3 regions of the Devosia sp. FJ2-5-3 genome follow, and region 3 is predicted to be linked to each of the others. Evidence: predicted binding sites of a transcription regulator. Region 3 holds the regulator's gene; each other region holds the start of a gene.
What was found. Region 3 encodes PhoB, which activates phosphate uptake and scavenging genes when phosphate is short. Its sites were predicted from a motif close to TGTCATNNANCTGTCAT; they were not measured.

Region 1 (10,695 bases), 520 kb from region 3:
CCGCCAATTCCGCGATCGAGGGCGCATTCTATGGCTTCGACGACGTTGTCGACGTGGCAGGTGGCGTAGGCGTAGTCGCCGCGGTTGATGAAGGCGAACTGTCCCGACGCGATCGCCGCCGGAAGCTCCCGGGTCCACATGTCGCCCGGTCCCCAGATGCCGGGGGGACGGATTGCGATCGTCCGAAAGCCGGGCTGACCGGCGCCCAGCACCAGTTCCTCGGCCTGAGCCTTGCTGGCGAGATAGGCCGAAAAGCTGTCGGGATGGGCAGGGGCGCTTTCATCGGCGCCACGCACCGGCGAGCCGCGATCATCCATAATGATGCCGGCGGCGCTGACATAGATCAGCTTCTTTGCGCCGGCCGTCCTGGCCGCCCCGATGAGCGCGGCCGTGCCATCGACATTGGTGCGGAAATAGGGCTTGCGCGGGCCGGCAAAGCGAAAATGGGCGGCCGCGTGCACAACGGCATCGATGGGCGGCAATGCAAGAGACTGGCTTTCGAGGTCGCCCTCGACCGGCTTGGCGCCCATCGCGGCTAATATGCCTTGCGATGATGGTGATCGGGCCAGCGCGTAGACTTCGTGGCCCGAGGCGGCCATGCGGGCGATTATGCGCGTGCCAAGGAAACCGGTGCCGCCGGTAACAAGGATCCTCATGATCTCAGTCCTTCTTTTCAGAATGGATTATCGCCTGCATGGCGCGGTCACGCAGATCGTCGACGATGGCGGGATCGGGCGGCGTCGCTCCGCGCTGGTGCGCCGTCACATGGAGGAGGGACGCCGCGTTCGCGGACGCCCAGGCAAGATCCGCTGCAGCCTCGACTGGCAACGCAAGGCGCCCTTCGGCCTGGACCGCGCCAACCCGCGCGAGAAGGAGGTCATAGGCCTTCCGTGCCGCGGGGATTTCGGCACCCAGCAAAAAGCGGCTCATCATCGCGACGTAGAGCCGGGGTCTGGCCGCAGCAAAGCGGACATAATTGTCCCAGCCCTCGCGCAGGGCCGTTTCGGGGTCAGTCGACTGCGTGGCGGCCAGCTTGCCCGCAAGGAACTGCGCAAACGCCTCTTCCATGGCGGCGCTGAGCAGGCCGTCGGCATTGCCGAAGTGATGATAAAGGGTCGGGGCCGTGACCTTGGCGATGACGCAGACCGCTCGGGTGGAAAATTGAGCTTCGCCATCCTGTTCCAGGACCTGCAAGGCGGCAGCGACAAGGGTTTCGCGTGTTTTCATTCTCAACGTATAGCACTGTTACCACCGTGTATATAGCGGTGCTATAGGTTTGCGTGAGCGGCATGCCAGAAGAAAAAGCGGATCGGATCCGACCGCACCCTGCTTGCGTTTCCATTGGAGCTCCCGCGCCATAGCAGTGCTTCAGACCACGGCGGAGCTTGCATTCTGCGGCGATTGAGCAGAGGAACAGATTTCAAGATTTGAGGCAAAATGGCACGCAAACCCAACTACGACTTCGAGCGCAGAGAGCGCGAGCGGCTCAAGAAGCAAAAGAACGAGGAGCGCGCCCGGGCAAAAGTGGCACCTGCGGCGGACGACGATGTCGCCAGCGATGCAGCCGATCAGCCCCCCGGCGAGGAAGGCTAGGTGCGTTTCCGCGGCAGTCGTGCATATGGGGCGCTCGAGCATGGTCTCTGGAGGTCGGAGTGATGGCGTTTCCGATAGACCAGTCCTTTGAGCGACTGCGGCCCCTCGGTTGGCAGAGCTTTTTCCAGGAGCAGTTGAGCGAGGATGATCTCGCGCTGTCCCCCCTGCGTATCGACGCTGTCCACCGGGCGCGGATGACGGCACTGTCCGGTCAGGAACAAGTCGAAGTCGGGCTGCCGCCGCGCTCGGATACGTCCGAATATGCGGTCGGCGATTGGGTGCTGGCGGATCCGCTTACGCGCGTGCTGTCGCGCCGGCTGGAGAGGAAGGCCCTGCTCCAGCGTCCCGGAGATGGGCAAAGGCCGACACAGCTCGTGGCCGCGAATGTCGACACCCTGTTTATCGTGGGGTCTTGCAATGCCGACTTCAACCTGGCCCGCCTCGAGCGCTATCTGGCATTCGCCAACGATGCCGGCACCGAGCCCGTCGTCGTCTTGACCAAAGCCGATATGGCGGACGGCGCGCAGGAGTATCAACGACAGGCCGCCGCCCTGCAGCGGGGGCTGGCCGTGGTGACCATCAATGCGCGCTCGGAAGAGGCGGTGGACACCCTCAAGCCATGGTGCGGGGCAGGGGCGACCGTTGCGCTGGTGGGATCGTCCGGCGTTGGCAAGTCGACACTGGTCAATACGTTGGTGGGCAAGGGCTGGCGGCAGCCGCAATTGACCGGGAGTGTTCGCGAGGGCGATTCCAAGGGGCGGCATACCACGACGTCGCGCTCCCTCCACGCAATGACCGGTGGCGGCTGGGTGATCGATACGCCGGGGGTCAGAAGCCTGCATCTCAAAGATGTCGGCGAGGGTCTCGACATCCTTTTTGCCGAGATCACCGAGCTGACACCGCAGTGCAAGTTCCGCAATTGCACGCATGACCATGAACCCGGTTGCGCGGTTCTTGCTGCCGTCGCCAACGGCAGTCTCGATCCCGACCGGCTGGACCGATGGCGCAAGCTTCAGGCCGAGAGCAATAGCGGCAAGCGCAGCCGCTGATTCTTCGCTCTCGGGGGTCACCAAACCGGCAGTTTGAGCGACGAGGCCAAGGCAACGAGCTCGGCCTGACGGTGGCAACCGGTCTTGGCGAACACTTGCAGCAAATGAGTCTTTATCGTGCTCTGGGCCGCGCCGGTTTCGGCCGCGATTTGCCCGGGCGACACTCCTGCCGATATCCGTTCGAATACCCTAGCCTCTGCCGGCGTCAGATCAAACAGGGCCGCGATCTCGAGTTCGGGCCAAAGGGGAGATTGGCGGGATGGCGCAATGAAGATGGCCGCGTCGGCCGCGACGCTGACAGTTGGGCGCAATTGCCCCGAGCGGAGGGGCAGGACGTGAAAAACATGTGTTTCATCCCCCAGCCGCAAGGGAACGCCGAAGCCATTCGGTCCAAGCGATTTCTCATCCATCGCGGCCTTGGTCACGGCCCGCGAAAGCGCCGCGGTGGCCCCGGGGGACGGCACCGATAACCGGCCATTGATCGCAGTCACCGGCGCGCCCATGGAGAGCATCCGTCGAGCGACCTGATTGGCGTGAATGACCTTGAGGCTGGCATCGGTCATGACCACGCCCACGGACAACGCATCCACCACGCTCTGGAACATGTCCGACTTGATGGAGCCGATATCCAGCAAGCGCGATATCGCAACGGATCGCTGCAGATGGGGAAGCAAGAGGCGGGCGAGCGAGAGATCTCGCTCGGTAACCGGGCCGGCATCGCGATGGCGGCCGAACGCTATGGTGCCCATGGCGGCCCCATCGCGGGCAAGTCCCACCCCCATGACATCAATCATTCCGCGCGGTCGCGTCCACTCGACATAGATGCGGCTGGCCTCGGTGAGCCCTTCCTTGTGCTTCTCGGACATCAGGGCAGGCTGGTTGGGGTCATAGGTGAGGAGCTTGCCAATCCCGCCCCACTGCTCCAGCGCCTCGGCGCCGTAGCCATGCAGCTTTTCGAGCCAATGCTGCTCGATGCCGGTGGTGTAAAGCAGCAGAATGTCGCCTGAGGGGTAGCTGCGCAGATTGAGCGCCGCGCTCTTGAAGTTCATCGCATCGCAAAGGGCCGCCAATGTCCGCGGCCACTCGTTGGGATCGATGGCGCAGTCATAGATCGATGCCACCAGGTCCGACATTGCCTCCACGGCAATTGCTTGCTCCATTCCGTCCTCCGGAGCTCACAGAACTTGAATTCATTCGAGGAGCTCCACCAAACGGTGGAGGTGTCATAGCGCCCAGGGTGATCCACTTGAGAACGCCAACCAGTGACAGGCAACAACGCTACTCACTCAGAGTTCGGCGCTTTCGCAATGGAGAGGGTATCATGGACTACTCTTTACTTCTAGCGTACGGCCTGGCCGTCGATCTCGACGGCTTTCGCGGTAGTGGTGACCTTGACGGGCTGAGCGACCGCATGCTGTGGGATATCGGCTACAAGCGTGTCGGCGGTCGCGTGGTCGAGGATGTAGCGCCGTTCGACGAACCTGTCGTTGAGCAGCGCAGCCGGTCGTGGTCGTGGTTGATGTTTGGGCGAAACCTGTTCGCGCACAAGGTTTCGAGCCCTCCCGCGAAACTCGCCTGACAAGAACCGGCCTTTGCCCCGGACATTGTGGGCCCCCTCCCTGCCATGGAAGGGAGGCGGCCCTTTGCCACAGCACGCCGGAGCGATCTCGAGCTGCCTTTGCGTCTTGAGCAGAGGCACTATTCGTGGTGATCAGAAATGCACCGGTGACCGACCAGAGCCAGGGGCCGCGACTATTGCGTGACCAACTGGAACCAGGTGTCCAGGAACCGCGTGCGTTTCATGGCGTCGAGATAGACCAGGAGTTCGGGTCCAAGCTCGACACGCTGCAGATTGGTGGGCGTTGCGTCCGATAGTTGTCCCACAAGGGCTCTTTGGCCATCTGGACCAAGGAGTGCGTCGATGGCGATGCCCGCCAAATCGGGGCGCTTGGCCGTCGCGGGAATGAGCGCCACCCAGGGCAGGGCGAGTGCATAATCAGCCGGGATGACGATCTTTATGGTCGGATCGGCTTCAGAGTAGACGCGGGCCACCGAGAGCGGGACATTGTAGGCAAGGTCGATCTTGCCCTCACGCAGCGCGACCAGCATTTCGTCGGGTGTGTCGTAGATGCGGGCGGCCGCTGCGCCAAACGCCCGCGCCACGCGCCAGAACAGGGGCGAGCGCAGGGAATCCTGTGCGGCCAATGTGTAGCTCAACTCGTCTATGCCGATATTGACCAGCCCGGCCCGCATCGACAGGCGCTCGGCATTGGTTTCGAGCAAGCGCGCCAGTGCGAGGCGGCTTTGCGGGATCTCGGTGGCGGTGAACGCGTCGCTTCGGAACACGAACACCGCCGGCTCCGAAGCGATGGCGAAGACCTCATTGCGCCAATGCGACACCTCTGCGGAACCGGGATCGCTCTGGGGGTAATTCGGGTAACCGTGCCCTTCATTGGCCAGCCACACCGCCATGTCCGGCGCCGGCAGGATCACGAGGTCGGGCGCCGGCTGGGCGCCGGTCTGAATGCGTGACGCGATCTGGCGCGGACGCGCCTGAACATAGTCAGCGCTCAGCCCTGTCCTCGACAGCAGATCGAGCGCCGCCGACATGCGGGAGGGCTCGACCGGTCCCATGATTTCGATCCGCGATGCACTCTGGGCCCAAGTGGGGTGTGGCTGCAGACCCATGCCGAACACCAGAGGCGCAAGCAGGAGCGTCAGCCCCAGCGCTGCCCGATTTGGTGATGGCTTGCGCGGTAGTGTGGCCGTCACGACCAGGCCACCACCGGGCCGGTCCTTGAGTGAAATCGTGCCATGGGACGCGCGGATCACGGCGTCGACGATGGCGAGGCCAAGGCCCGATCCTGGCCCGAACTCGTCGCCGCGCACGAAACGCTCGAAGACGCGCGTCCGCATTTCAGGGGGGATGCCCGGCCCGCGATCGGCAATTACGAGGTCAACACTGGATCTGTGGCGCACGAGGCTCACCTCCACCGGCCCCTGGCTGTGGACGAGGGCATTCTCGATGAGATTGCGCACCATTTCGCGGGCGGCCACCGGGTCACACTCCACGAGTACGCGCTGATCGGGCAGATCAGAGGTTATCCGCATGGCGAGAGCGTCGTCCCTCGCCTCGAGGCGATCGACGGCCTCCCGCACCAGCGCCACGAAATCCACGGGTTCGCTGGCCTGTGTTTCCAGCCGGTGCAGCACGGTGGCGTCGCTCAGCAACTGGTTGGCCAGCACTGTGGCGCCCACTGCATTGGCATGGATGCGCTCGATCCGGTCGCGCAATGGACCGGCGGGGGCCTCCTCCACAGCGATTTGGGCGAGCGCACGAAGCGCCGTGAGGGGCGTGCGCAATTGATGGGCCGCATCGGCGGTGACCCGCTTCAGGCCGGTCAGCGCTGAATCCAGCCGCTCCATGAATTCATTGAGCGTGGACACCAGGGCCTGCGCTTCGCGTGGCACGGCGCCGGTGATGGGGCCAAGATCGGACGGTGCTCGCCGACGGATCGCCCTTTCCACCGCACGCAATGGCACGAAGGCCTGGCGAACACTGAGGCCGATGAGCAGGAAAGCCAGAGTGGCGACGGCGATCGCGGGGAAGACGGCGTTGAATGTCAGCTGGCGCGAGAGTTCCTCGCGCGCTTCGCGGGTTTCACCCACCACTATGTCCACCCAGCCGCCTTCGAGGCCACCCATTCCGGCGTGGTAGCGGGCGACTGACGCAATGCGGACCGGTGCGCCACGATAGGTGCTGTCCACCAGTCGCATGTCCGGGCCGACTGCCGGCGGCAGGTCTAGCCCGAGGAGGGGCGAGCCGGTGACAACCGAGCCATCGGGGGCAGCGATCTTGTAGAAGATGCGATTGAGCTTCGAGGTCCCAAGGATGGCAAAGGCCGCGTAGGGAATGTCGACGGCAAATTGGCCGCCATCCTGGATTTCGATCGTATCGGCAATCGACAGCGCCGCGGCGCTGAGAACACGGTCAAAGGCCTCGTCGGCGGCCCGTTGGCCGAGATGTTGCGCCATCGCGAAGAGGACCAGCCCGATTAACGAGAACAACAGGGCGGCGCTGATGAGGATGCGCTGCTGGATAGACGCCGTGTGGCTCATCGGGGCGTCGCAGGCGTCGTTGCAAGCCCGATCTGGTAGCCGACCCCACGCTGGGTGACGATTTCGATGCCGCTATCTTCCAGCTTTCGCCTGAGGCGCGACACCAATAGCTCGATGGCATTGGGTGAGCCCTGATCGTCGTGACCGAACAGGCGCAGCACAAGCTGCTCCTTGCTGACCGGATTGCCGAAATTGGCGACCAGCAGTTCCAGCAGTTCGAATTCCCGCTTGCCGAGATCGACCGGCTGGCCATCGAGCGAAGCGGCGCGGGCACCCAGATCGACCCGCAACGGGCCATGCACGTTGATCGACTGGCTGACCCCGTTCCTGCGTCGGATCACAGCGCGAATTCGGGCCGTCAATTCGAGCAGATCGAACGGCTTTACCAGGTAATCGTCAGCGCCGAGGTCGAGCAGGCTGACCTTGTCGGCGACCTGATTGCGGGCCGTAATGACGAGCACGGGGGTCGGCGTCCTGGCCTCGCGCATGGATTGCAGGATGGCGAAACCATCCTTGCCCGGAAGGTTGATATCGAGCACGACAAGGTCATAGCTGCCGCTCACAGCGAAGTCCTCGCCGCTCAAGCCATCGCTGGCGCGGTCGACCTTGTAGCCTTCGCGGGCGAGCTTGGCCGCGATAGCGTCGCCAATGTCGCGGGAGTCTTCGATAAGGAGGATGCGCATTCTTGCGAAGTGACAGGATTATGACAGCCAAAACAGAATATAGAATTGCTCGAAATCGGCAAGGTCGGAAATCACATCAAGATGATTCCGGCCCTGTCGCCGGAGGTATCTGCAACATGTTCTGGAAATTAACCTGCATTGCGGGAGGCGTATTATTGTCTTCTTCTGCAGTTCTGGCCGAAGAATGTCAGAAGACGCTCGAACTCTCTGCAGAATTCTGCGACAACAATTCAGATTTAGTTGCAGACCTTCCGCTGGACCAAGCAAAGTGGCGCACGCCCAAGACGCTGGTCTGGGCTTATACTCCCATCGAAGATCCAGCCGTCTATGCCAGCGTGTTCAAGCCGCTGACCAATCACCTGGAGCAATGTCTCGATCGCCAGGTGGTCTATTACCCGGTTCAGTCCAACACCGCTCAGATCGATGCGATGAAGACCGGGCGCCTGCATTTTGCCGGATTTGCTACCGGTCCCACGAGCGTTGCGGTCAATGAGGCCGGTGCAGTTCCTTTCGCGGGCAAGGGCGTGGGCGACGTGTTGCGCGGCTATGAATTGATCGCCGTTGTCGCCGCCGGCAGTCCCTATCAGCTTCTGGAAGACCTCAAGGGAAAACGCGTGGCCCATGTCTCGCCGTCTTCCAATTCGGGAAATCTTGCACCGCGCGCGCTTTTCCCCGCCGAGGGCCTCGAGCCGGGCATCGACTATGTGCCGGTGATGTCCGGCGGGCATGACAAGTCGATCCAGGGCGTTATTGCCGGTGACTATGAGATGGCCGCCGTCGCCTCCGATGTGCTGGAGCGGATGATCGAGCGCGGTCTCGTCCGGCGTGACGATATTCGCGTCATCTATACCAGCCCCACCTTTCCCACCTCGTCCTTTGCCCATGCGCATGATCTGGCACCCGAGCTGGCCGAGGCCCTGAAAGCGTGTTTCTTCAGCTTCCGCTTTACCGACGAAATGCGGGAGGAATTTCACGGTGACGAGCAATTCGTGCCGATTTCGTATGCGCGGGACTGGGCGGTCGTGAATGCCGTCGCGCGCCAATCGGCCGGGCCGGGCACCGTAGTCGATCCGCCCGAGGACGAGGGGCAAGCCGCCCCACACTAGCGCTCACTGAACCCAGAAATGTCCATGTGCCGGCTGCGCCCCTGCGCGGCCAAGGGAAGCTTTTTGCGAGTTTTTGCCGTGACCCAAACCAATGCATCAACCCTTGCGCCAACCGGCGAGGCGCCACGAAAAGGCGGAATCGGACCATTTGTCTACGCCCTGCGCATTGCCACCGCCGAGCCTACGGCCATGGTCGGGCTGCTGGTTCTGGCCCTGTTTGCCTATCTCATCGCCGCGCCCATCGTCGTGCTGCTCAGTGATGCGGTTCGCGTGCACTTTGCCGACCAGGCGCGCATCGGCGCGGATCTGGGGGCCTTTACCACCTACTATTTCGAGCGCGCTTTCCTGTCGCGCGTCGCACAGGACATTTTCTGGTTCCCGCTGCTCAATACCGGTCTCGTCGCCATGCTCGCGATGGTGGTGGCGCTGGTCGTGGGCGGCGCCATGGGATGGCTGATCAGCCGCACCGATCTGCTCGGCCGCCGCTGGTTCGCCACAGCCCTGATCGTGCCCTATATGTTGCCGTCCTGGACCTTCGCCCTCGCCTGGATGACGCTGTTCAGCAACCGCACCACGGGCGGCATGAAAAGTTGGGCGGAGGCGCTCGGATGGGCGCCGCCCAACTGGCTGTCCTACGGCATGATGCCGATCGCGATTATCCTGGCGCTGCATTACGCACCCTTCGTCATCCTGCTGTTCGGCAATGCGCTGCGCCAGTTCGATACCCAACTCGAAGATTCGGCGCGCTCGCTTGGTGCGAGCCCCTTTGTGGTGGCGACGAAGATCATCCTGCCGTTGATGCGCCCGGCGCTGATCTCGGCGCTGACGCTGATCTTTGCCAAATGTCTGGGGGATTTCGGCGTCGCCTACGTCCTTGGCGTGCCCGTGGGGTTCGACGTGCTCGCAACCTCGCTGTTCCGGGCCATTTCCACCAGTCAGTCCGGTATGTCCGCTGTTCTGGCGGGCACCATCATCGTGCTGGGTTCGGCTTCGGTGCTGATCGACATGGCCTTGCTCAAGCAAGCCAAGCGCTTTGTCACCATCGGCGCGAAGGGCGGCAAGAGCGGCACCACCAAACTCGGGGCATGGCGCATGCCGGCCACCGCACTTGCGGGCCTCGTGTTCCTCGTCAGCGCTTTCATTCCGCTGATGGCGCTCTTCCTCACCACGATCATGCGGGTGCCCGCAGACTTCTCCCTGTCCAATTTCACCCTCGATTACTGGATCGGCTCCAACCTCACCACCACAGCCCTTCGCCAGGGCATTCTGCTCACCGGCGAATTCTGGACGGCGACGTGGAATACGATCTGGATGGTCGGCTCGGCCGCCATCGGCGCAGGCCTGCTGGGACTGCTGGTGGGTTATGTTGTGGTGCGTTCGCCGATACGCGGCGTCGGCGTGCTGCTGCGTCAGATTACCTTCCTGCCGTATCTGGTGCCGGGCATCGCCTTTGCCGCCGCCTATCTCTCGATGTTCGCGGTGCAACGCGGCCCGGTCCCGGCGCTCTACGGTACTTCGGCCATCCTGATCATCGCGCTGCTCGCCGACCAGATGCCCTTCGCCTCGCGCGCCGGCATCTCGGCGATGATGCAGCTGGGCAAGGATTCCGAGGAGGCCGCGCAGGTGGCCGGCGCCGGCTGGTGGCGGCGCATGACCAGCATCGTCCTGCCCATTCAGCGACGCGCCCTGACCTCGGGGATCCTGCTGCCCTTCATCTCCGGCATCAAGGGATTGAGCCTCGTGGTCGTGCTGGCGGTGCCGGGCACGGACCTGCTGACTACCTACGCCATCCGGCTGGTCGATTACGGCTACAGCCAGGCCGCCAACGCGGTCGTCATCATGATCTGCATCGTGGCCTTCGGCGGAACGATGCTCGTGCAGAAACTCGGCAAGAGCAGTCTCGCCGACGGCATCGGAGGATAAAGCTATGTCCAGCGTCAGTTTGCGCAATGTGGAAAAAACCTATCGCCGCGGCATGCCCAGCGCGGTGCAGAACCTGACCCTCGAAATCCCGGAATCGGAATTTCTCTGCCTGCTCGGTCCCTCCGGCTGCGGCAAGACCACCACCCTGCGCATGATCGCCGGGCTGGAACATCCGACCGCCGGCCAGATCCTGATCGATGGCAAGCCCGTAGACTCCGTCGA
Region 2 (10,695 bases), 320 kb from region 3:
TGGCGGATGTGGCTCATGTCGCCAATATCGTGGCTGAATACAAGCGCATGGGCTTCCTCACCGCGCTCGATGATTTCGGCGCCGGCTATGCCGGGCTCGGCCTGCTGGCCAAATTCCAGCCCGACCTCATCAAGATCGACATGGAATTGCTGCGCGGCATCGACACCTCCGCGGCGCGTCGGCACATCATCGGCGCCATCGTCACCATGGCGCGGGAAATGGGCGTGGTCGTGCTGGCCGAAGGCGTCGAGACGGAAGCAGAGCTGACCGCGCTCCGCCAGGCCGATATTTCGCTGTTCCAGGGCTATTATTTTGCCCGGCCCCGGGTCGAAACCTTCGACAAATTCGAAGGGCTCAGCCAGGCAGCCTGATCATTTGGCGACGTCCTGTGTCACCTTGACCAGTTCGGGAATAAAATCCCGGACGGTCGGTTGGGGGAGCGCGTCGAAGGGCAGGGGACGGACGACGCGCATGGCGGCAATGCCGACGCGAACCGTCATCAGGCCATTGACGACGCCCTCGCCCAATCGCGCGGAGAGCTTTGCCGCCAAGCCCTGGCCCACGAGCTGCTCCACGACGCCATCGGTGAGCACGAGGCCGCCTGTGACGGCCAGATGCGTCAGCACGGACCCAGCGAGCCTCCAGAACCCGAAAAAGCCTGGGCGGGCTCCGTAGAGGGCCGCAATCGCCCCCGCAAGCCGTACGCTTTCGTAGATGACGAAGGCAATGTCGATGAGAGCCCGGGGCGAGACGGCCGTCACCAGGGCCACGCGGCGCGCCGAGGCCGCCGTCAGCGATTTGGCGCGGGCGTCCAGCTGGGCCATGAGATTGCGCTCGGCGAGGGTAATGACTTCGGTCCCGTCGAAGAGATTGGGGAGGTGCCGGTTCACCTCGTCCCGGGCGCGGGCAAGATCGGCGCGGCCGGCATAGACGCCATCGAGATGGCTCACCACCGCTCCGGCCAATTTGCGGTCATTCTCGAGGCTGGCCTTGGTGGCGTCAGCCTTGAGCGCATCGAGCACGCGCAGGCGGCGCAGCGCCAGGAATTCTCGAAACACGAGCGCCGCCACGGCGACGACGAATGCGCCAAGCACACCAAGGCCGATCCAGCCGAGATATTCATTGCTGGCAAAGAGGTCCCGGATCAGCCGGTCCGCGGCAAGGCCCAGCCCGGCGGAAACGAGAATGCCACCCGTCGTCCAGGCGATCCTGCCGATCCAGCTCATACGCCGGGGTGGTGGAGTGATCAGTTGGGGATCGAGTTCGGGCTCGAACGCCGTCTCGACGATTTCTGCGCGGTCGGGCGTGAAGGCGCGGGGAGCGCGCATCGGTTCGGCGGATTGCGCGCTCGGGGTAATGGTGTGGGCAACAGGGCGCTTCATGCCATCCAGTCTCCGATGAGATAGTCGAGCGCCCGGTCGAGCCTGATATGGGGCAGGACAGGGTCGCCGGAAGCGTTGCGCTCGAGCTTTTGCGGCGGCGCGAAGCGCAAGAAATTCAGCTCGACGGGGCTGCCATCCTCGAACAATGAATCCGGCCTTGCCGGCAAGTCACCGGGAAACAAGGCAATTTCGGTCTTGCCGTCATAAGTGGTGTCGCCCAATTCCTCTCCGGCGATCGGCGTGCCGATCAGGGTTGCCAGCGTCTCGCCGCCCTCGCGGATCGTGCCCTCGCTGGTCGCCCTTATGCCGGCCATGGCGATGGATTTGGTCTCGGTTCCCGCAAAGCGGGCGCGCTTGGTTGCATCGGCAACGAGGCGATTGAGAATGGCTTCGAGCTTGTCGTGGCTCGTGTGATGGACGTGATCGGCCTTGGTGGCGGCAAAGAGTATCCGGTCGATCCGTCGCGTGAAGGGCCGCAGCAGCGGATTGGCCTCCCCCTGACGGAAGCAGGCGAGCACGGCGGTCAGCGCGGTTTCGAGATCGCTGACGGCGCCGGGACCGGCATTGAGCGCCCGCAACGTATCCACCAGCACCACCTGCCGGTCGAGCCGGGCGAAATGGTCACGGAAGAAGGGGCGGACGATCCGGTCCTTATAGGCCTCGTAGCGCTGTTCCAGCATACGATAGAGGCTGTTGCGCGGGATGTCACCAGCTGGCAGAGGCAGGGGCGCGAAGGTCAGCGCCGGCGAGCCCTCGAGGTCTCCCGGCAGCAGGAACCGACCCGGCGGCAGGGTTTCGAGTGCTCCGTGCTCGCGGCTGCGGCGGAGATAGGTGGTGAACGCCCCGGCCAGATGCTCGGCCAGAATGTCGGTGGCCTGGCCCTTCACATCGGTCTTGTCGAGTTCGCCCAGAAAATCAGCCGCTTCGGACAGATGGCTGGGCAGATTGGCGCGGGCGAGCGCGTCCTTGCTCCATTCGGCAAAGGTGAGGCCGAGCAGGGGCAGGTCGAGCAGCCATTCGCCGGGATAGTCGACGATGTCGAGATTGAGCGTTGTCGGTCCGCGCATGCCCGACCACCATTTGGCCGACTGGAATTTGAGGACGAGGCGCAATTGGGAAATGCGTCGCGTGCCCTCCGGCCACTCGGGCGGGTTGCCGGTCAGCGTCGCAAGATGCTGCTCATAGGCAAAGCGGGGAATGGTAGCGTCGGGATATTCGGCCAGCCGCGCCCCGATGAAGCGCCCCTCGGCCAGGGGCGTAAAGCCGGGCAGGCGGCCCTGGGTCAGCAGATTGTGCACCAGCGCGGTGATGAAGATGGTCTTGCCGGCCCGGCTCAGCCCCGTCACGCCGAGGCGCAGCGTGGGCGTGAACACTCCCGTGGCGCTGTCGGCAAGATTGGAGAGGGCAATGCCCAGTTCGTCGGTCAGGGTGGTCGGCGGCTGTGGCAAGGCATTGTCCCCATTCGTCCCTGCAAGGTAGGGAGCGGGGCGCGGTTTGCAAAGAGGTGTCAAGTTCATACAATTGTCGCGTCCCTGTAGTGGAGGCGTCATCCTCCCCTTCTATTCCCGCTCCGACCGGCCCTCCCGGGCCCGCTGTTGAGGAGCGATCGATGAACGACCAGACCCCCATCTTCAAGACGTCACAGCTCGAGGCCGCCGATGCCGAGCCGCGCAATCTGTCGGGCAACCCGACCATGGGCGAGCTGATCAGTGTCCGTTTCTCGCGCCGCGGTTTCCTCAAGGGCTCGCTGGCGGTTTCTGCCATTGCCGCCACGGTCAGCCCGCTGGCGCTCCTGACGGCGGGCGAAGCGAAGGCGGCGGGTGCTTCGGCCTTTTCGTTCACTGAAGTCGAGGCCGGGGTCGACGCGACCCATCACGTGGCCGAGGGCTATGACGCCGATATTCTGCTGCGCTGGGGCGACGGGCTGTTCGCCGACGCGCCAGAGTTCGACCCCGCCAACCAGACCGCTGCCGCCCAGGCCCGACAGTTCGGCTACAACAATGACTATGTCGGCTATATCCCCCTCGATGGCTCGAGCGAACATGGCCTGCTTGTGGTCAACCACGAATACACCAATCCGCACCTGATGTTCCCGGGCCTCGTCACGCTGGCCGAGGGCACGATCACCATGAACCCGCTCAGCAAGGAGCAGGTCGATATCGAGCTCATGGCCCATGGCGGCACGATCGTCGAAATCCGCAAGGACCAGGGCAAGTGGCAGGTGGTCAGGGACGGCCAGTATAATCGCCGCATCACCGCCGAAACGGAGATGGAAGTGCGCGGTCCGGCGGCCGGGCACGACCGGCTCAAGACCAATGCGGATCCGACCGGCACCAGGGTTTTCGGCACGCTGAACAATTGTGCCGGCGGCGTCACGCCTTGGGGCACCTACATCATGGCCGAGGAGAATTTTCACGGCTATTTCGGCGGCGAATTGCCTGCCGACCATCCCGAAGCGGCCAATTACGAGCGCCTTGGCCTGCCCGAAGGGTCCTATGAATGGGCGGCCTTCTATGACCGGTTCGACGTTTCCAAGGAGCCCAACGAGCCCAACCGTTTCGGCTATATCGTCGAAGTCGACCCGATGGATCCCAACTCGGTTCCGAAAAAGCGCACGGCGCTGGGCCGTTTCAAGCATGAGGGCGCCGAGTCCATCGTCAGCAAGGATGGCCGCGTGGTCTTCTATCTCGGCGACGACGAACGCTTCGACTATGTCTACAAATTCGTGACGGCCGGGACCTTCAACCCCGACAACCGCGCCGCCAATATGGACCTGCTCGATGACGGCACGCTCTATGTCGCAAAGTTCGACGCGGATGGCTCCATGGAATGGCTGCCGCTCGTCCACGGCGAGGGACCGCTGACGGAAGCGAACGGCTTTGCCAGCCAGGCCGATATCGTCATCGAGACACGCCGCGCCGCCGATCTCCTCGGCGCCACAAAGATGGACCGCCCTGAAGACGTCGAGCCGAACGCCAGCAATGGCAAGGTCTATGTCATGCTGACCAACAATACCCGTCGCGAGGCGGATCAGGTCGATGCGGCCAACCCGACGGCCAAGAACGCCTTCGGCCATATCATCGAGATCGCCGAGCGCGATGGTGACTTTGCCGCCACGAGCGGCAGCTGGGAAATCCTGCTCAAATGCGGAGATCCCTCGATTGCCGAAGTCGGGGCAAGTTTTTCGACCGATACGACCGCCAATGGCTGGTTCGGCATGCCGGACAATTGCGCGGTCGACAGCGATGGCCGCCTCTGGGTCTCAACCGATGGCAACAACCCCTCGGCCACCGGCCGCACGGATGGTCTGTGGGCGGTGGATACGGAAGGGGAGGCACGTGCAACCTCCAAGCTCTTCTTCCGCGTGCCGGTTGGCGCTGAAATGTGCGGCCCGGTCTTTACCGATGATGGGGAGACCTTGTTCCTCGCCGTGCAGCATCCAGGCGATGGCGGCGACGATTGGGAAGGGTTCGGGCGTCCGTCCTATTACGAAGACCTCTCCACCCGCTGGCCGGATTTCGATCCCGCCATGCCGGTTCGCCCCTCCGTGGTCGTGGTGACCAGGCAGGGTGGCGGCAAGATCGCCGTCTGAGCCTTTGGCTGAAAAGCGAAGGGGCCGCTGCAGCGGCCCCTTTTTTATTGCCCGATCTCGTTCAGATCGTATGGCGTCGTCTGGTAGATCTCGTTGATCCAGTTCTGGAACAACAGATGCGCGTGGCTGCGCCAGCGATTTTCCGGCTCGACGGCGGGGTTGTCGCCCGGGAACAGATTGACCGGCAGCTTGGGGCTGAGGCCCGCCTGGACGTCGCGGTCATATTCGTCGGCGAGCGAGCGGTTGTCATATTCGAGATGGTTGAGAAAATAGACGGCCTTGCCCGCCCGGTCGCCCAGCATGCAGAGCCCGATATCGCTGTCGACCAAAACGTCGAGATCATCACCCACGCTCGTGCGGTCGATGTCGTTATAGCGCGAGACCGGGATCATCGGGCTGTCGGACATGCCGCGCAGGAATGGCGAGCGCGAATTGACGATGCGGTGGCGGAAGACGCCGAAGGCCTTTTCCTCCATGCGGTGGCGCCGGACGCCGTGGAAATGGTGCAGTGCGGCCTGGGCGCCCCAGCAGATGAACATGGTGTGGTGCACATTGGTGCGCGTCCACGCCATGATTTCGAGCATCTCGTTCCAGTAGCGAACGTCCTCGAAGGGGATATGCGCAATGGGCGCGCCGGTGACGATAAAGCCGTCGAACTTGCGTTCGCGCACCTCTTCCCAGGTCTGGTAGAAGGAGTTGAGATACTCCTCAGAGGTGTGCTTGGACTGGTGCTCGGTGATCCGCACGAGGCTGAGATTGACCTGTAGCGGGGTGGCGCCAATCAGCCGCGAAAACTGCGTCTCGGTCCGCTCCTTATTGGGCATCAGGTTCAGCAGGCCGATTTCGAGCGGGCGGATGTCCTGCCGCGAAGCGCGGCTGGAATCCATGACATTGACGCCCTCTTCTTCGAGCGTCTTGCGGGCAGGCAGATTGTCGGGAATGCGAATAGGCATGTTGGCCTCACAAACGGGCAACGAAAAAACCGAATAGCGAACAGGCGCGTCCCCAATGGGGCGCGCTAACGCATTCGCTTCTCGATGGCCGACGCGACCAGGTCGGTGAACTCGTCGCCATCGCGGACCGTCGCCAGATCCGACGCGTCTATCGTATAGCCGAAATTGTCGGCCAGCGCCTGGTAGCGGGGCAGGCGGTTGTGCAACAGGGCCTCAAACCCCCAGGCGCCGAACTTTGCCGGGTCCACGTCGTCGTCCTCGTGGATGCCTTCGATGTGCTTGAACTCGGCCCATTTCTCGACCAGGAATTCGGGCCGATAATACATGGGCTTGGGACTCTGCTTGAAGCGCCGAACCAGCTCGGAGGCGTCCTTGTCGGTGCCGCGGATGTAGAGCAGCAGACTATTGCCGGTCAGCGCCTTGACCACCGGATCTTCCGGATCGGTGTGGTCGATGACCTCGATCAGCGACCCGCCCGTGTCCGCGATGAAATCTCTGTAGCCATAGAGTTGCTTGGCCCGGTCGATGAAGTGCGGCACGTCCAGCAGGGCCGAAATTTCGGCCACGCGATGCTGCTCCTGGCGGCGCTGATATTCGGCCAGCGGCAGCCCGCCCAGCTTGGGATTGCCCGGCGTGCCCAGATAAGTCGAGAGCGGGTCGAGATTGTCGAAGGTGATGTTGGACGAGATGTAGATCGAGTCCGAGCGCAGCAATTCCGCCAGGAACGGCACTTTCATCGCTTCGGCCTTGAAATTGTCGACGATGAACTCGCCCATGTGCCGCGTGCCGATGCGGTAGTCCACCGAGTAGTGGAACCAGCGGTTCTTTCGCAGCAGATTGGACAAGCGCGTTTTGCCGACCCCCGCCATGCCGAAAACGGTCACGGCACGGCGTGGAGCATTGATGAACTCGTCGGGATTTTCAAACAGCATGACAGGCTTTTCGTGGTTCCCGCTGCGTTTAGAACAATCGTGATGGCGGCACAAGTACGGACACCTGGCCGCCCGGAATGACGCGCTGGGTGGAGTGCCAGCAAACAAGGCCCTGTCATGGGGAAAGGAAGTGTGGTGCCAAACTCACGACCCCGCCGGGAGCCACACTCAGACGGCAGTTTTTGCCATGTTGTCGCCCCAAACTTGCCGGGTTGCCTGGTCCCTGCCGCCCTCCGCTCCAGCAAAAACATAGTTAATTCAGTTGGTTAACAAGTTGGCACTGTGCTTGCATTGCAGGAGCCAAAACAGGCGTTTGCCTCGAATTTGGGGAACTGGAGTTATAGATGGGTATTTTTGGCGCTCTTCAAAGTGCGGTATCGGGTCTCAAGGCGCAGTCGCACGCCATGGAGAACATTTCCGGCAATATCGCCAACTCTCAGACCATCGGCTACAAGCGGATTGATACCAGCTTCGTCGACATGATCGCCGACGCCCCGGTCAAAAGCCAGGTGGCAGGCGCTGTCTCGGCTTTCTCGCGCTCGATGAACACGCTGCGCGGCGACATCCAGAATGCCGACACCCAGACCTATATGGCCCTCAACGGCAATGGCTTCTTCGTCACCGAGAAGGCCGATGGCAGCGCCGGCACATTCTACACCCGCCGTGGCGATTTCGACGTCGACCGCAATGGTTATCTGGTCAACGGCGCGGGCTATCGCCTGACCGGTCTTGATATGAGCAATGGGGTTGTTACCGGTTCCGTCGCCAAGGCCATCCAGATCGACAATTCCTTCCTGCCGGCGAAGAAGTCGACCACAATCAACTATCAACTAAACCTTCCGCAAAACCCCAAGACGGCGGCTTATGTGTCCACCACGCCGGGTAGCGAATTGCTCAAGCCATGGGGCTACAAGGCTTCGCTCCTCGATCCGGCTGCGGTGAATAGCCCCTCTTTTGAAGGGAATGCTGCAGATGCTACCGATTCAGCAGATACGCTGGTGGCGACAGATGATGTCATCAAGGTCCAAATTGGTACCATCGTGCGTGAATATGTTCTGGACACAGACAATACAGCGTCAGTGACTGCGCCTCAGATCAAGGTCAATGCTGGTGGTACGCTCGGAGAGATGCTGAGTGCTATCCAGGCTGATCTGCGCGCCAATGGTGGGCCCGATGCGAGCGGGGTTGTTGTCGGCATCAATGATGATGGCAATGTGAGTGTTGATTTTGTTGGTAACTATCGCACCGGTGTTGAAATCTCGGGCACGGGTGCTGCCAAGCTGGGAATAGTGGACGACCAAGAGGCCGCGGCCGGTGAGGTTGTCGATATCGCGGGCTCGGACTCTGAACTGTTCATCAAGGAGTCTATTTCGGGCGGCGGGGTTACCGTCTACTCGCAGACCGGGGAGCCCATCAACATTCAAATGCGCTGGGCGAAGACCAGCAATGCCGCCGGCGCGGAAGCTTGGAGCCTCTACTACGCTTCCGATTCCAGCCCTGGTGCCGCGAAGGCCTGGAGCAAGATCGCCGACTACACTTTCAACGAGGGTCAGCTAGCCAAAGTTACCGGCGCCCCGGGTGTGGAAGTCAATGGCAATGAGCGCGTGACCATTGGCAATGTCACAGTGAATGGCCGTAACTTTACCGATCTGTCTATTGACCACGGCCTCAAGGGCATGACTCAGTTCGCCGACAATAGCGGCATGGCCACCACCACGACCCTCAAGCAGGACGGTTATGGTGCGGGCGAGTTCATCTCGGTGGGCATCTCCGACGATGGCCGCGTGGTGGCTTCCTACACCAATGGCGAGAACCGCGAAGTGGCGCAGATCATCACCGCCAGCTTCTCCAATGCCAACGCCCTCAAGCGTGGCGATGGCGGTGCCTACACCATCACCTCCGAGTCCGGCGAGCCCATCATCGACCAGACGGGCCAGGGCATTGTCGGTTCTTCGACCGAAGCCTCCAACACCGATATTTCTGAAGAATTCACCAAGCTGATCGTCACCCAGCAGGCCTATTCGGCCAACACCAAGATCGTGACCGCAGCCGATGAGATGCTTCAGGAAGCCCTCAACATGATCCGCTGAGGTCACATGACTTTGGAATGCTGCATCGATCCCTACCGGTCATTCGGGCTGTCTGACCGGTTCATGCCCCGCCTGGGCGGGGAGAGGTGCGGCATTTCATTTTTCTTCCCGGTCCCGGCGCTTGCGTCGGGACTCACTGTTTCGAATTTCCCTCGTATCTGCCGCAGCGTCCTTTTTAGCGTGCGGTCGCTGTGTTCCAAAGGAGACCCGTTATGGGTTTGACGGTCGCTATCGGGAATGCGCTTTCGGGCCTGAAGGCCAGCCAGTCGGCGCTGGAAGTTATTTCCCGCAATATTTCCAACGCCGGTACGCCCGGCTACCACAAGCAGACGCTCAACGTCATCGAAGTGGGCCGAGGCGACAATTCCTATGTCCGCGCCGGACAGGTCAATCGCGCCTTCGACTCCATCCTGCAGAATTACTACACCAAGCAGGTGCCGGAGACCGCCTATTCGGCGACGCGCGGGACCTTCCTCGACCGCATGCAGAATGCCATGGGCAAGCCCGGCAGCGCAGGCTCGCTCGATACCATGCTCGGCCATCTGCAGAACGCCATGGACGCCCTGGCGACCAGCCCGGACAATTATGCGACGCGTGCCGATGCCGTTTCCAAGGCATCGGACATGGCGTCCACGCTCAATCGGCTGTCGCTCGAAGTGCAGTCCATGCGCCGCGAAACCGAAACGCGCATGGCGACCAGCGTCGACCAGGTCAATTCGATGCTGGGCTCGCTGCGTGACGTGAACCTGGTCCTTGCCGACTACGGCGTCGACCAGAACACGCGCAACAGCCTGCTCGACCAGCGCGACCGTCTGGTGTCCGGCATATCCGAAATCATGGATCTGCGGGTCGACTATAATCCTGACGGCACGGTGCGTCTCGCAACGCGCGCCGGCACCTCCCTGCTGGACGTCAAGCCATCCATGCTTGCCTTCGAGCAGGCAGGTTCGCTGACCCCCACCTCCCAGTTCAACACCGACGACAAGCGCAGCAGCGTCGGCAAGCTGATCATCGAAACGCCCAATGGCACGCGCGTCGATCTTATCAAGGAAGGCGCCATCCGCTCCGGCTCGCTGGGTGCGTTGATCGAACTGCGCGATACCACGCTCCAGGACGCCCAGAGGCAGCTCGACGATATCGCCTCCGCGCTTGCGCAGGTGTTTTCGACCGTGCAGACCCCGGGCGAACCCACTGCTGCCGGCGTCGATCCTGCAGGCTATGACATCGACCTGTCCAAGCTGCAGGACGGCAATGATTTCGTTCTCAAATATCGCGGCACGGATGGCGTCGAACGCTCGGCCAAGGTCGTGCGTGTCGATGACCCCACGAAACTGCCCCTCGCCAGCCCCGACAGCAATGGCATGCAGGTGGTCGGGATCGATTTCTTCAATCGTGCCGGCGGCGGCGTCGCCGGCACGATCGACATGGCTCACATCGCCAATACGCTGAACATCTCGCTCGCCGTCGGGCCGAGTTTTTCCAGCACGGGTGTCGCCGGCGACACGGATCTGCAGATCCGCAACAATGGCAATGCCACGACGGTCGGCGCGACATCGCGCTGGACGGCGACAGGCCTGACCGATGGCGATCTGGGCGTGCCGCTCTTCCTCGATGCGGACGGCAAGCCCTTTACCAACGCACTGGGCGGGGAGGGGCAGCGCCTCGGCTTTGCCGCGCGCATCACCATCAACCCGGCGGTGGTGCAGGACAATACGCTCCTCGTCAAATACGAGGCCGGCACGGCGG
Region 3 (10,695 bases):
GCTCTCGACAAGAACACCGAGATCGGTCCCGTGGTCGATCCCAGCCAGCTCAAGCAGGACACCGATTATATCGAGATCGGCAAGGCCGAGGGCGCCAGGCTTGTCGCCGGCGGCGAGCGGGTGAAGGCGGCGACGGACGGCTACTTCCTGCAGCCGACGCTCTTTACCGAAGCCACAAACTCGATGCGCATTGCCCGCGAGGAAATCTTCGGGCCGGTTGCGGCGGTGATCAAGGCCAAGGACTATGAAGAGGCCCTGGCAATCTCCAACGACACCGATTTCGGCCTCAGTGCGGGTATCGTCACCACCTCGCTGAAATATGCGACGCACTTCAAGCGCAATTCGGAAGCGGGCATGGTGATGGTCAACGTGCCGACCGCGGGCGTCGACTTCCACGTGCCGTTCGGCGGGCGCAAGGGCTCGAGCTATGGCCCGCGCGAGCAGGGCAAATATGCGGCCGAGTTCTTCACCGTGGTGAAGACGGCCTATACCGCCGCGGGCTAAGCGGATCGACATTGCTTTGAGAAGACGGGGCCGATGGGCCCCGTTTTTTTATGGCCGGCGCTGGGTGAGGGCCATGCCGGCGAGGATCAGGACCACGCCGAGGACGCAGGCCCAGAGGGTGATCGGCTGGCCACGCAACAGATCGAAAATCACCCCGAAGACCATCTGGCCGGCGATGACCATGATCGTGGAATTGACCGCACCAATGCGGGTGATGAGCCAGGAGCCGGCGGTGACGAAGACCACGCCGATAGCGCCGCCCGAATAGATCCACCAGGGCATTTCAGCCAGATTGGCTGGAATAAGGCCGCCAAGCACGAGACCAATAAGCGTGAGGAAAACGAAGCCCACGATGTGGTTCCAGAACGAGGAGATCAGCGGCGTCGTGGACATGGCCAGCCGGCCATTGACCTGGCGGCTGAGGATGATCAGCGTGCCGGCGATGAAGGCGGCGAAAATGGGAAGGATCATGCCGCACCGAGGCCGAAGAGGATGATGAGGAGGGAGCCGGCGGCGATGAGGGCAACGGCACCGGCGTCGCGCCAATCGAGGCGGCGCCTGGGCAGGCCGAGCAGCCCCCAGAAATCGGCGGCGAGGCTGAGGATGACCTGGCCGGCCAGACCCAGCGCCAGCGTGCCGGCGAGGGCGAGGGGCGAATTGACCGAGGTGGAGGTCAGCATGACCGTCGCGGCGCCGATGATGCCGCCGAGATAGCCCCAAAGCGGGGCCTTGCCGACTGTTTCGCTGGCCTGGGCGGCGGCTCGGCGCTGGTCGCGCCAGACAAGGGCGAGCAGGGGAATGGCGACGATTGTCCCCACGCCATGCGCCAGCCAGGAGGAGAACATCGCCCCGCCGAACCGGCCTGCTTCTCCATTGACGAAGACGGCAAGGGTGAGGAGGCCGCCGCTGGCGAAGGCAGCAAGAAAATGCAGCGGGTTGTACCGCTGCGTCGGGATGGAGGGCATGGCCGGGATCCGATTCGACTGTCCCCGCGATGGTAGCAGAGCCTAGCGGCCCATTGCGGCCCGTTTCTTGCGCGGCGCGTTGATAAGGGCGCAGAGCTTGTAGATGCCGATTTCGATCTGGGCTTCGTCGGCGAGCGAGAAGCTGAGGCGCATCGCATTGCGGCCGGAGCCATCGGTGAAGAAGGCGCCGCCGGGCACGAAGGCAATGTCCGCGGCGATGGCTTCGGACAAAAGCCCTGTGGCATCAATGTCTTCCGGCAGTGTGAGCCAGATGAACATACCCCCTTCCGGCCGCGTCCAGCGCAGCGCAGGCGGGGCATGGCGCTCGAGCGCGGAGAGCATGGCATTGCGCCGGGCGCGATAGGTGATGCGGCTGCGCTCGATCTGCGCCTCGAAGCCGGTGAGGGCGACATGATGCATGAGGCGCTGGTTGAAGGTGGCGGTGTGAAGATCGCCGCCCTGCTTGAACAATGCCAGCTTGCGGATGAGGGCGGCCGGGCCGCAGACCCAGCCGATGCGCAGGCCGGGGGAAAGCGTCTTGGAGAAGGTGCCGCAATAGAGGGTGCGGGTCAGTTCGATCGAGCCCGATTGCTGTTGGTCGAGGGCGGCGATGGGCGGCAGGTCGGCCCCGTCATAGCGCAGATCGGTATAGGCGGCGTCCTCGACGATGAGGGCATTGAGCCGTTCGGCACGGCTGAGGGCGGCTAGACGTGCGCCCCGGTCCATCGTGCGGCCATCGGGATTGGCGAAATCCGGTATGAGATAGAGGAGCTTGGCCGGATCGGTGGCCACGTCCAGCGGTGCATCATGGGCAGCGAAGCGGGCGCCATAGGACGTAAAGCACTGGAGCGCGCCGAGATAGGACGGGCGGGAGACGAGGACAGTGTCGCCCTGGTCGAGCGTGAGCTTGCCGATGAGGTCGAGCGCCTGCTGGGAGCCGGAGGTGACGAGGATATTGTCCGGACCGGCGGCGACGCCCTTTTTGCCCATATAGTCGGCAAGCCATTGGCGCAGCGGCAGAAAACCCTCGGTCGTCGAATATTGCAGGGCCTCGCGGGCGCTGGCGGGGCCTGCAAAGATTTCGCGGGCCGCCGCCTGGAAATCGCCGAGGGCGAAGAGGCTGGGGTCGGGAATGCCGCCGGCAAAGGAAATCATGGTGGGGCGGCCGACAAGCTTGAGCAGTTCGCGGATTTCCGAGGCCTTGACGGTTTCGGCGCGGGCGGAAAGACGGAAGGCGCTGGCGGTCATTTTGTATCACCCCTCTGCGAATATGGACGATACAATCACTGAAGTATTGTTATGTCAATATAGTTGACATTATGGTGGCGCCATGGCCAGTTTTCGCTGCGGTTTCTTCTGCTTATGCCCGTCGATGGCCGGTTTTTGCCTCGCCTCTCATGTCATCCTTGTACGGGTGAATTGTATCAGCGTCGGCGGTGGCGAGGATAAATCCGGGGATCAGCGGGGGAGGTGGTTGTCAGGGAAGTAGGGGCTGTCGGCCGGGCCAGAAAGGCGTTTTGCCGGCGCGTGGGCGACAACGCACCAGACTGGGCCGTTGAGCGGGTGGTTGCGGGTCACCGGCTGGGCGGAGGCGCTTTTTGCATTCGCACTGGGCGCGAATTGGTTAGCAAAGTGTTAGCATTGGCGGGCTCGAACTGCGGATTGGTGGACCCCTGTGAAGACGTGCTGTAAGGTCGAGTGATGCATATGATACAATTTCCGCGATGAGCGATACAATGTCGAGCCAATCCGACGAACTGAGCGGCGTGGCCGTGCATGAGCGCGTGGCCAATGCAGTCGTGCGCGCCATCGCCGAGGGGCGGTATCGGGCTGGGGACAAGCTGCCGACCCATCGGGCGCTGGCGCGGGAAATGTCGGTGTCCATCGGCAGCGTGACCCGCGCCATCGACACGTTGAGCGCGCGCGGCGTGGTGAGCAGCGAAGTCGGGCGGGGCACATTTGTGCGCCAGCAAGCGGCGCCGCCCGGGGAGGCGCAGGGCTTTGTCGATCTCTCGATCAATGCGCCGCCGCCGCTGGTCAGCGCCGGGCAATGGGCCGAGGCCAGCGCGCTGGCCAATGAGCGGGCGCTGTTGCTGCCCAATGGCGGCTATGTCGATTTTACCGGCACGCCGGCGCAGCGGGCCGTCGTCGCCAATTGGATCGGCCAGCGCCGGTCGCCCATGGCGGCCGATGACATCGTTTTGGTCAACGGCGCCCAGCAGGGGCTGCATCTGGCCTTTGCTGCGCTGAAGGATGTGGTGCGGGCCGTGATCACCGAGGGCGCGAGCTTTCCGGGCGCCATTGCGGCAGCGGGAATTCTCGGCCTGCCGGTATTGCCGGTGGCGCGGGACGACGAAGGGCCCTTGCCCGATGCGCTGGCGCGCCTCCTGGCCGAAACGGGCCCGGCGGCGGTCTATTTGACCCCGGTGTGCCAGAACCCGATGGGCTATGAAACCGGTCCGGCGCGGCGGGCGGAACTGGCTCGGGTGGTGGCGGACAAGGGCGGCTATATCGTCGAGGACGATATTTACGGGATCTATTCGACCAAGCCAGGGCCGCTCTATCGCGATCTCGTGGCCGAGCGGACATTCTTCGTCACGTCTTTTTCCAAGAGCCTGACGCCGCTGATCCGGCTGGGGGTGATCGCGCCGCCGGCGGCCTTCATGGCCAGTGTGCGGCGGCGGATGCGGGCGGAGAGCTGGGGCCTGCCGCCGCTGACGGCCGAACTGGGTGCGGCCATGATCGAGACCGGGATCGCCGACGCCGTCTTGCCGGTGCTGCGCACCGAGGCGCTGGCGCGGCTCGAGATGACGCGGACCATTCTGGGTCTCGGGGCCATGCCGATGCCGGCAGGCGCGCCGCATGTGTGGCTGCCGCTCGATCCCTTGCGGGCCGAGCAATTGGCGCGACGGGCGAGCGAAGCCGGATTGCGGCTCGGAGCCCCTTCGACCATGCAGGTCGGCCCCGAGCCGGTCGGGGGCCTGCGCCTCTGCATTGTCGCGCCCCCCAATCGACGACAATTGGAAAGAGGATTGCGCATTCTGGCGCGGCTTCTGGTGGAGGACGAGGAGGTTCTCGTTTAGCGCCACATTTGTGCCCACGAAGCAGGAACCAACGCCGCTGGCCGGGGTTCGGCCTAAGCGATCAGCCTTGCCTCGGAAGTGGGCATGGCGCATGAAAACAAGAGGCAGAATTGAGAGGCCCAATGTCCGAGCGCCCATCCATACTGGCGCCATTTCGCCACGAACATTTCCGCCTGCTGTGGCTGGCGACGCTGGTGTCCAATCTTGGCGGGCTGGTGCAGTCGGTCGGGGCGGGCTGGATGATGACGACCCTCACCACTTCGCACAATATGGTGGCGCTGGTGCAGGCCTCGACGACGCTGCCGATTATGGTGTTTTCCATCGCCGCGGGGGCGCTGGCCGACAATTTCGACCGGCGCACAGTGATGCTGATCGCCCAGTCGGGCATGGCGCTGGTGTCGCTGGTGCTGGCCGTCTTCGCCTTCATGGGCCTCCTCAATCCCTGGCTGCTGTTGACCTTCACCTTTCTCATCGGCTGCGGATCGGCGCTGTTCAACCCATCCTGGCAGGCCTCGATGGGCGATCTCGTGCCCAGGGATGAGCTGCCGGGTGCGGTGACGCTCAATGCCATGGGTTTCAACATGATGCGAAGCGTCGGCCCGGCAGTGGGCGGGCTCATCGTTGCCTTTGCAGGGGCCAGCGCGGCTTTCGCCATCAATGCGGTTTCCTATCTGGCGCTGATCGGGGCGCTTTGGCGCTGGAAGCCCAACCGCGTCCCGGCGCGGCTGCCGCGCGAGACGCTGGGGCGGGCCATGTGGGCGGGCATTCGCTATGTGTCGCTGTCGCCCAATCTGCTGACCGTGCTGTTCCGCGGCTTCCTCTTCGGCGTTGCGGCCATCGTGGTGCTGGCGCTGTTGCCGTCGGTGGCCAGCGAATTCGTCGGCGGCGGGGCCATGGTCTATGGCACGCTGCTCGGTTGTTTCGGGCTGGGTGCTATCATCGGCGCCTTCCTCAATGGGCGCGTGCGCCAACGCTTCAGCAATGAAGCCATCGTGCGCATGGCATGCCTTGGCTTTGCCATTGCCTGCGTGACGCTCGGCTTTAGCCGCGATCCCATCCTCAGCCATCTGGCGTTGTTGCCGGCCGGCGCCTGCTGGGTTCTGGCGCTGTCGCTGTTCAACGTCTCGATCCAGCTCTCCTCACCGCGCTGGGTGGTGGGGCGGGCGCTCTCGCTCTACCAGACTGCCACCTTTGGCGGCATGGCGGCGGGCAGCTGGCTCTGGGGCGCGGCAGCGGACAGCATCGGGCCGGACTGGGCGCTGGCCTCGGCAAGCGTGGTGCTGATCCTCTGCATGCTGGTGGGGTTCCGCCTGGCCCTGCCGCAGTTCGACGACCGCGACCTCAACCCGCTCGACACCTTCAACGAACCCCTGCTGCGGCTCGATCTCAGGCCGCGCAGCGGGCCGATCATGGTGATGATCGATTATCACATCGCCCAGGAGGATATTCCGCGCTTTTTGGGGCTGATGAGCGAGCGACGCCGTATCCGCATGCGAGACGGGGCGCGGCAATGGTCGCTGCTGCGTGATTTGGAACATCCCGAATTGTGGGTCGAAAGCTACCACGTGCCGACCTGGATCGACTATGTCCGGCACAATATGCGGCGCACCAAGGCCGATGCGGACAATATCGACCAATTGCGGGCGTTGCACCGGGGCGAAGGCAATCCGATGGTGCATCGCATGATCGAACGCCAGACCGTGCCGCTCAACGATACGACGCCGCTGCGCGATACCCCGGAGGTTGGGCCTTAGGCGGCGGGGGTTTCAGGATGGTTGCGGCCTAGGGTGACAAACAAGGCCCCCCACCCTCGTTCCCTCCCCACAAGGGGGAGGGAGGCGGATGGGTTTGCAGCGTCGAGTGCCGAACGGACCCCCACCTAACCTCCCCCTGGGAGGGGGAGGGATCGGCCGGTGGCCCTCAAGCTTCTAGCGCAAACTCAGGCCGATGGGACGCTCCCCATAAGGGGAGGGAGGCGAGGGCCGAGCGTGGTCATTTGGCGGATGAGCGCCGCCCGTCGGCGTCGATGATGATTTCGCCGTCTTCCTTGGTGAAGGGGCCGATGTCGGGGTTTTCGAGGAGGTCGAGGACCAGTTCGGAGGGGCGGCAGAGGCGGACGCCCCTGGGGGAGATAACGAAGGGGCGGTTGATGAGGATGGGGTGGGCCAACATGGCGGCGATCAGGTCGTCGTCGGTGAGGGCTGGATCGCCGAGGCCCAGCGCCTCATAGGGCGTGTCTTTCTTGCGGAGGGCGTCGCGGACCGAGAGGCCCGCCTCGGCGATCATCCAGCGGAGGCGCGCTTCGTCGGGCGGGCTGGTGCGGTAGTCGATGATTTGGAGAGGCTCGCCGCTCTGGACGATCATGGCGAGCGTATTGCGCGAGGTGCCGCAATCGGGGTTGTGATAGATGGTGATCATGATCAGGCCGCCTGGCCGAACCGTTCGTCGAAAGCATAGCCGGCGCCCCGCACGGTGCGGATGGGATCGGCTTCGCGGCCGCGATTGATGGCGCGGCGGAGGCGACCGATATGGACGTCGACCGTACGCTCGTCGACATAGACATCATTGCCCCAGACGCCGTCGAGGAGCTGTTCGCGCGAATAGACGCGGCCGGGATGGCGCATCAGATATTCGAGCAGGCGATATTCGGTGGGGCCGAGATGGATATCGCGATTGGCGCGGCTGACGCGGTGGGTGGTGCGGTCGAGTTCGAGATCGCCGACCTTGAGCGATGCGGTGACCAGATTGGGATTGGCGCGGCGGAGGAGGGCGTGGATGCGCGCCAGAAGCTCGGGAACCGAGAAGGGTTTGACGACATAATCGTCGGCGCCGGTGGCGAGGCCCCGCACGCGTTCTTCTTCCTCGCCCCGGGCTGTCAGCATGATGATCGGCACGCGGGCGGTTTCCTCGCGGGCGCGCAGGCGACGGCAGAGCTCGATGCCGGATACTTCAGGGAGCATCCAGTCGAGGAGGATGAGGTCGGGCAGTTTTTCGGCAATGGCCTGCTGGGCCTCGTCGCCACTTTCGGCCGTGACCACGCGAAACCCTTCGGCTTCGAGATTGTAGCGCAGGAGAATGGCGATATCGCCTTCGTCTTCGACAACGAGAATTGTCGCGGGCATGGAGGTGCTCCGTCGTTCGGGCTCGGGTGAAGGAGCCGTGTAGTCGGCGTTTGGGGCCTCACCCCCTCCCTTCCTCCCCCTTCAAGGGGGAGGTGGATGAGAGAGCTGTGCGTCTCGTCAGATCTTGATCTGCTGGCGCTGGAGTTGCTGGACTTCGGCGGTCAGCTGCTTGCCGGTGGCCAGGTAATAGGCGCGTTCGGCAATGTTGGTGGCGTGATCGCCGATGCGCTCGATATTCTTGGCGCAGAAGAGAAGATGGGTGCAGGTGGTGATGTTGCGCGGATCTTCCATCATATAGGTCAGCAATTCGCGGAAGAGCGAAGTGTGCAGGGCATCGACCTCGTCATCGCGATTGCAGACCTCGACGGCGCCGCCCGCATCGCGATTGGCATAGGCGTCGAGCGCGTCCTTGACCTGGCGGAGGACCAGCGCCTTCATGTTTTTCACCCCGTTATAGAACGAGGGCTGGAGGCTGATGCCCTCGAGCTTGAGCGAGCGGCGGGCCAGTTGCTTGGCCATGTCGCCGACGCGCTCGAGATCGTTGGCGACGTGGATGGCGGTGATGATGGCGCGCAAATCGGAGGCCATGGGCTGGCGGCGGGCGATCATGGACACAGCCATGTCGTCGATCCGGCGCTGCATCTCGTCGATGCGCTGGTCGGCGATGATGGTGAGGTCGGCCAGTTCCCGGTCGAGGGTGATGAGGGCCTTGGTGCCGTTCTCGATGGCGGCCTCGACGAGGCCCCCCATTTCGGCGATGGACTGGGCGAGGGTGAGAAGCTCCTCGCTATAGGCGGTGACGATATGTTCGGCGTTGGACATGAATGGCTCCTGTTCCGCGATCAGCCGATGCGGCCCATGATGTAGTCCTGGGTCTGCTTGTTCACCGGATTGGTGAAGATGTCTTCGGTGTCACCCTTCTCGATGAGATTGCCCAGGTGGAAGAAGGCGGTCTTCTGGCTGACGCGGGCCGCCTGCTGCATGGAGTGGGTGACGATGACGATGGTGTAATTGGTGCGCAGCTCGTCGATCAGCTCTTCGATGATGGCGGTGGCGATCGGGTCGAGGGCCGAGCAGGGCTCGTCCATGAGGATGACTTCGGGGCCGACGGCGATGGCGCGGGCAATGCAGAGGCGCTGCTGCTGGCCGCCGGAAAGGCCGGTGCCGGGCTCGGCGAGGCGATCCTTGACCTCTTCGAAAAGTCCGGCCTTGCGCAGGGAATTGACGACGATCTCGTCGAGATCGGTCTTGTTGCGCGCGAGGCCATGGATGCGCGGGCCATAGGCGACATTGTCGTAGATCGACTTGGGGAAGGGATTGGGCTTCTGGAACACCATGCCGACGCGGGCGCGCAGTTCGACCACGTCGAGATCGGGGGCGTAGATGTCCTCGCCGTCGAGTTCGATGCGGCCGCCGACCTTGGCGCCCTCGATGGTGTCGTTCATGCGGTTGATGCAGCGCAGGAAGGTGGATTTGCCGCAGCCCGAGGGGCCGATGAAGGCGGTGACGGCGCGATCGGGGATGTCGATGGAAATGCCGTGCAGGGCCTGCTTGGCGCCGTAGTGAACGGTGACGTCGCGGGCGGTGAGGCGGATCGGATGCTCGATCAGCGCGGCAGGATTGGCGGCGGGGTTCATTGCAGCGTCCATGGCAGCGTCCAGGGTCTGGGTGGTCATCTTTACCTTACCGGCGAGCATATCCATTTTGCGGGATCTCCTTAAGCGCGCTTTTCGAGGCGCGAGCGCAGGAAAATGGCGATGGCATTGAGCGTGATCATGAAGGCGAGCAGCACCATGATGGCGGCGGAGGTGCGGGCCTCGAAGAAATTGCGGTTTTCATTGGCCTGCCAGAGGAAAATCTGGACCGGGAGGGCGGTGGCCTGTTCGACCGGGGTGGCGGGCACGGCGGCGACGAAGGCGTTCATGCCGATGAGAAGAAGCGGGGCAGTTTCGCCCAGGGCCTGCGCCACGCCGATAATGGTGGCGGTGAGGATGGATGGGAAGGTGACCGGCAGCACGTGGTGGAACACCATCTGCGTGCGGCTGGCGCCCATGCCCAGGGCTGCCTGGCGCAGGGCCGGGGAGACGCCGCGCAGGGCGGCGCGGGTGGCGATGATGATGGTGGGCAGGGTCATCAGCGTCAGCACCAGCCCACCCGCCAGCGGCGCGGAAAGCGGCAGGTGGAACCAGTTGATGAACACCGCCGCGCCGAGCAGGCCGAAGACGATGGACGGCACGGCGGCGAGATTGTTGATGTTGACCTCGATGAGGTCGGTGAAGCGCGATTTTGGCGCGAATTCCTCGAGATAGATGGCGCTGCCGACCCCGATGGGCACGGCGAGGACGACGACGATCAGCATCATCCAAAGCGAGCCCATGAGCGCACCAAGCAGGCCTGCGGCCGCCGGGGAGGAGCGGCTGTCGACATTGGTGAAGAGCGACCAGGCAAAGCCCTGGGTGATGATGCCCTCCTGCTCGAAGGCATCGATGAGGGTGCGGGCGGGGGCGGACAGCTGTTGCTGGGCGTCGCCCAAATCGCGGTTGATATTGCCCTTGGCCCAATTGTCGGTATTGGCCGAGGCGAGCAGGGTCACAGTGCGGGTCTGGCCGAGCACGGAGGGATCGTTGACGAAGATCTCGCGGACGCGGTGGCGGGCGTCGGTCTCGGGAATGGTGAGGATCTGGCGGCTGTCGATCTCAAAGCCTTCCGGCACGGCGGCGCGCAGGGAGGCCTCGATGATGCGGTTCCAGTTGAGCATGGCAACCTGCCGCTCCCAGCCGAGGCGGGCAGCGCGGTATTCGGCGTCGGACTGGCCTTCGGTCCGCACCGGGGCCGGATCGACCTTGATCACCTCGGGATCGAAGGTGACATCGAGCGTGATGTTGGCCTGGGTAAAGGCGGGGATGCCCTTGCGCAGCACATCGGTGAACAGCATGGCCACAAAGCCCAGCGCCAGGACGATGGCGACAATGCCCGAAACGCGGAAGATGCGTTCGCCCAGATGACGGCGCTTGAGACCGG

Region 1: phnD (phosphate/phosphite/phosphonate ABC transporter substrate-binding protein) is a predicted target of PhoB. The motif match lies at 7,454-7,470, and genes of this name have one in related genera.
Region 2: N0P34_RS08005 (PhoX family phosphatase) is a predicted target of PhoB. The motif match lies at 2,916-2,932, and genes of this name have one in related genera.

Annotation. Positions count from the first base shown of each region.
Region 1 covers NZ_CP104007.1:1,874,239-1,884,933, forward strand. The annotation lists gene N0P34_RS09005 (NAD-dependent epimerase/dehydratase family protein) at 1-656, opposite strand, end outside; gene N0P34_RS09010 (TetR/AcrR family transcriptional regulator) at 661-1,227, opposite strand; gene N0P34_RS09015 (hypothetical protein) at 1,438-1,593, shown strand; gene rsgA (ribosome small subunit-dependent GTPase A) at 1,656-2,642, shown strand; gene N0P34_RS09025 (LuxR C-terminal-related transcriptional regulator) at 2,660-3,802, opposite strand; gene N0P34_RS09030 (hypothetical protein) at 3,964-4,221, shown strand; gene N0P34_RS09035 (sensor histidine kinase N-terminal domain-containing protein) at 4,395-6,761, opposite strand; gene N0P34_RS09040 (response regulator transcription factor) at 6,758-7,444, opposite strand; gene phnD (phosphate/phosphite/phosphonate ABC transporter substrate-binding protein) at 7,600-8,550, shown strand; gene N0P34_RS09050 (iron ABC transporter permease) at 8,614-10,473, shown strand; gene N0P34_RS09055 (ABC transporter ATP-binding protein) at 10,478-10,695, shown strand, end outside.
Region 2 covers NZ_CP104007.1:1,676,999-1,687,693, forward strand. The annotation lists gene N0P34_RS07990 (EAL domain-containing protein) at 1-371, shown strand, start outside; gene N0P34_RS07995 (TIGR01620 family protein) at 372-1,382, opposite strand; gene N0P34_RS08000 (YcjX family protein) at 1,379-2,830, opposite strand; gene N0P34_RS08005 (PhoX family phosphatase) at 2,992-4,974, shown strand; gene metA (homoserine O-succinyltransferase) at 5,019-5,927, opposite strand; gene N0P34_RS08015 (ATPase) at 5,993-6,859, opposite strand; gene N0P34_RS08020 (flagellar hook-basal body complex protein) at 7,204-8,949, shown strand; gene flgK (flagellar hook-associated protein FlgK) at 9,162-10,695, shown strand, end outside.
Region 3 covers NZ_CP104007.1:1,355,164-1,365,858, forward strand. The annotation lists gene N0P34_RS06535 (aldehyde dehydrogenase family protein) at 1-504, shown strand, start outside; gene N0P34_RS06540 (DMT family transporter) at 553-975, opposite strand; gene N0P34_RS06545 (DMT family transporter) at 972-1,469, opposite strand; gene N0P34_RS06550 (PLP-dependent aminotransferase family protein) at 1,512-2,717, opposite strand; gene N0P34_RS06555 (PLP-dependent aminotransferase family protein) at 3,206-4,552, shown strand; gene N0P34_RS06560 (MFS transporter) at 4,675-6,306, shown strand; gene arsC (arsenate reductase (glutaredoxin)) at 6,545-6,973, opposite strand; gene phoB (phosphate regulon transcriptional regulator PhoB) at 6,973-7,674, opposite strand; gene phoU (phosphate signaling complex protein PhoU) at 7,792-8,496, opposite strand; gene pstB (phosphate ABC transporter ATP-binding protein PstB) at 8,517-9,311, opposite strand; gene pstA (phosphate ABC transporter permease PstA) at 9,392-10,695, opposite strand, start outside.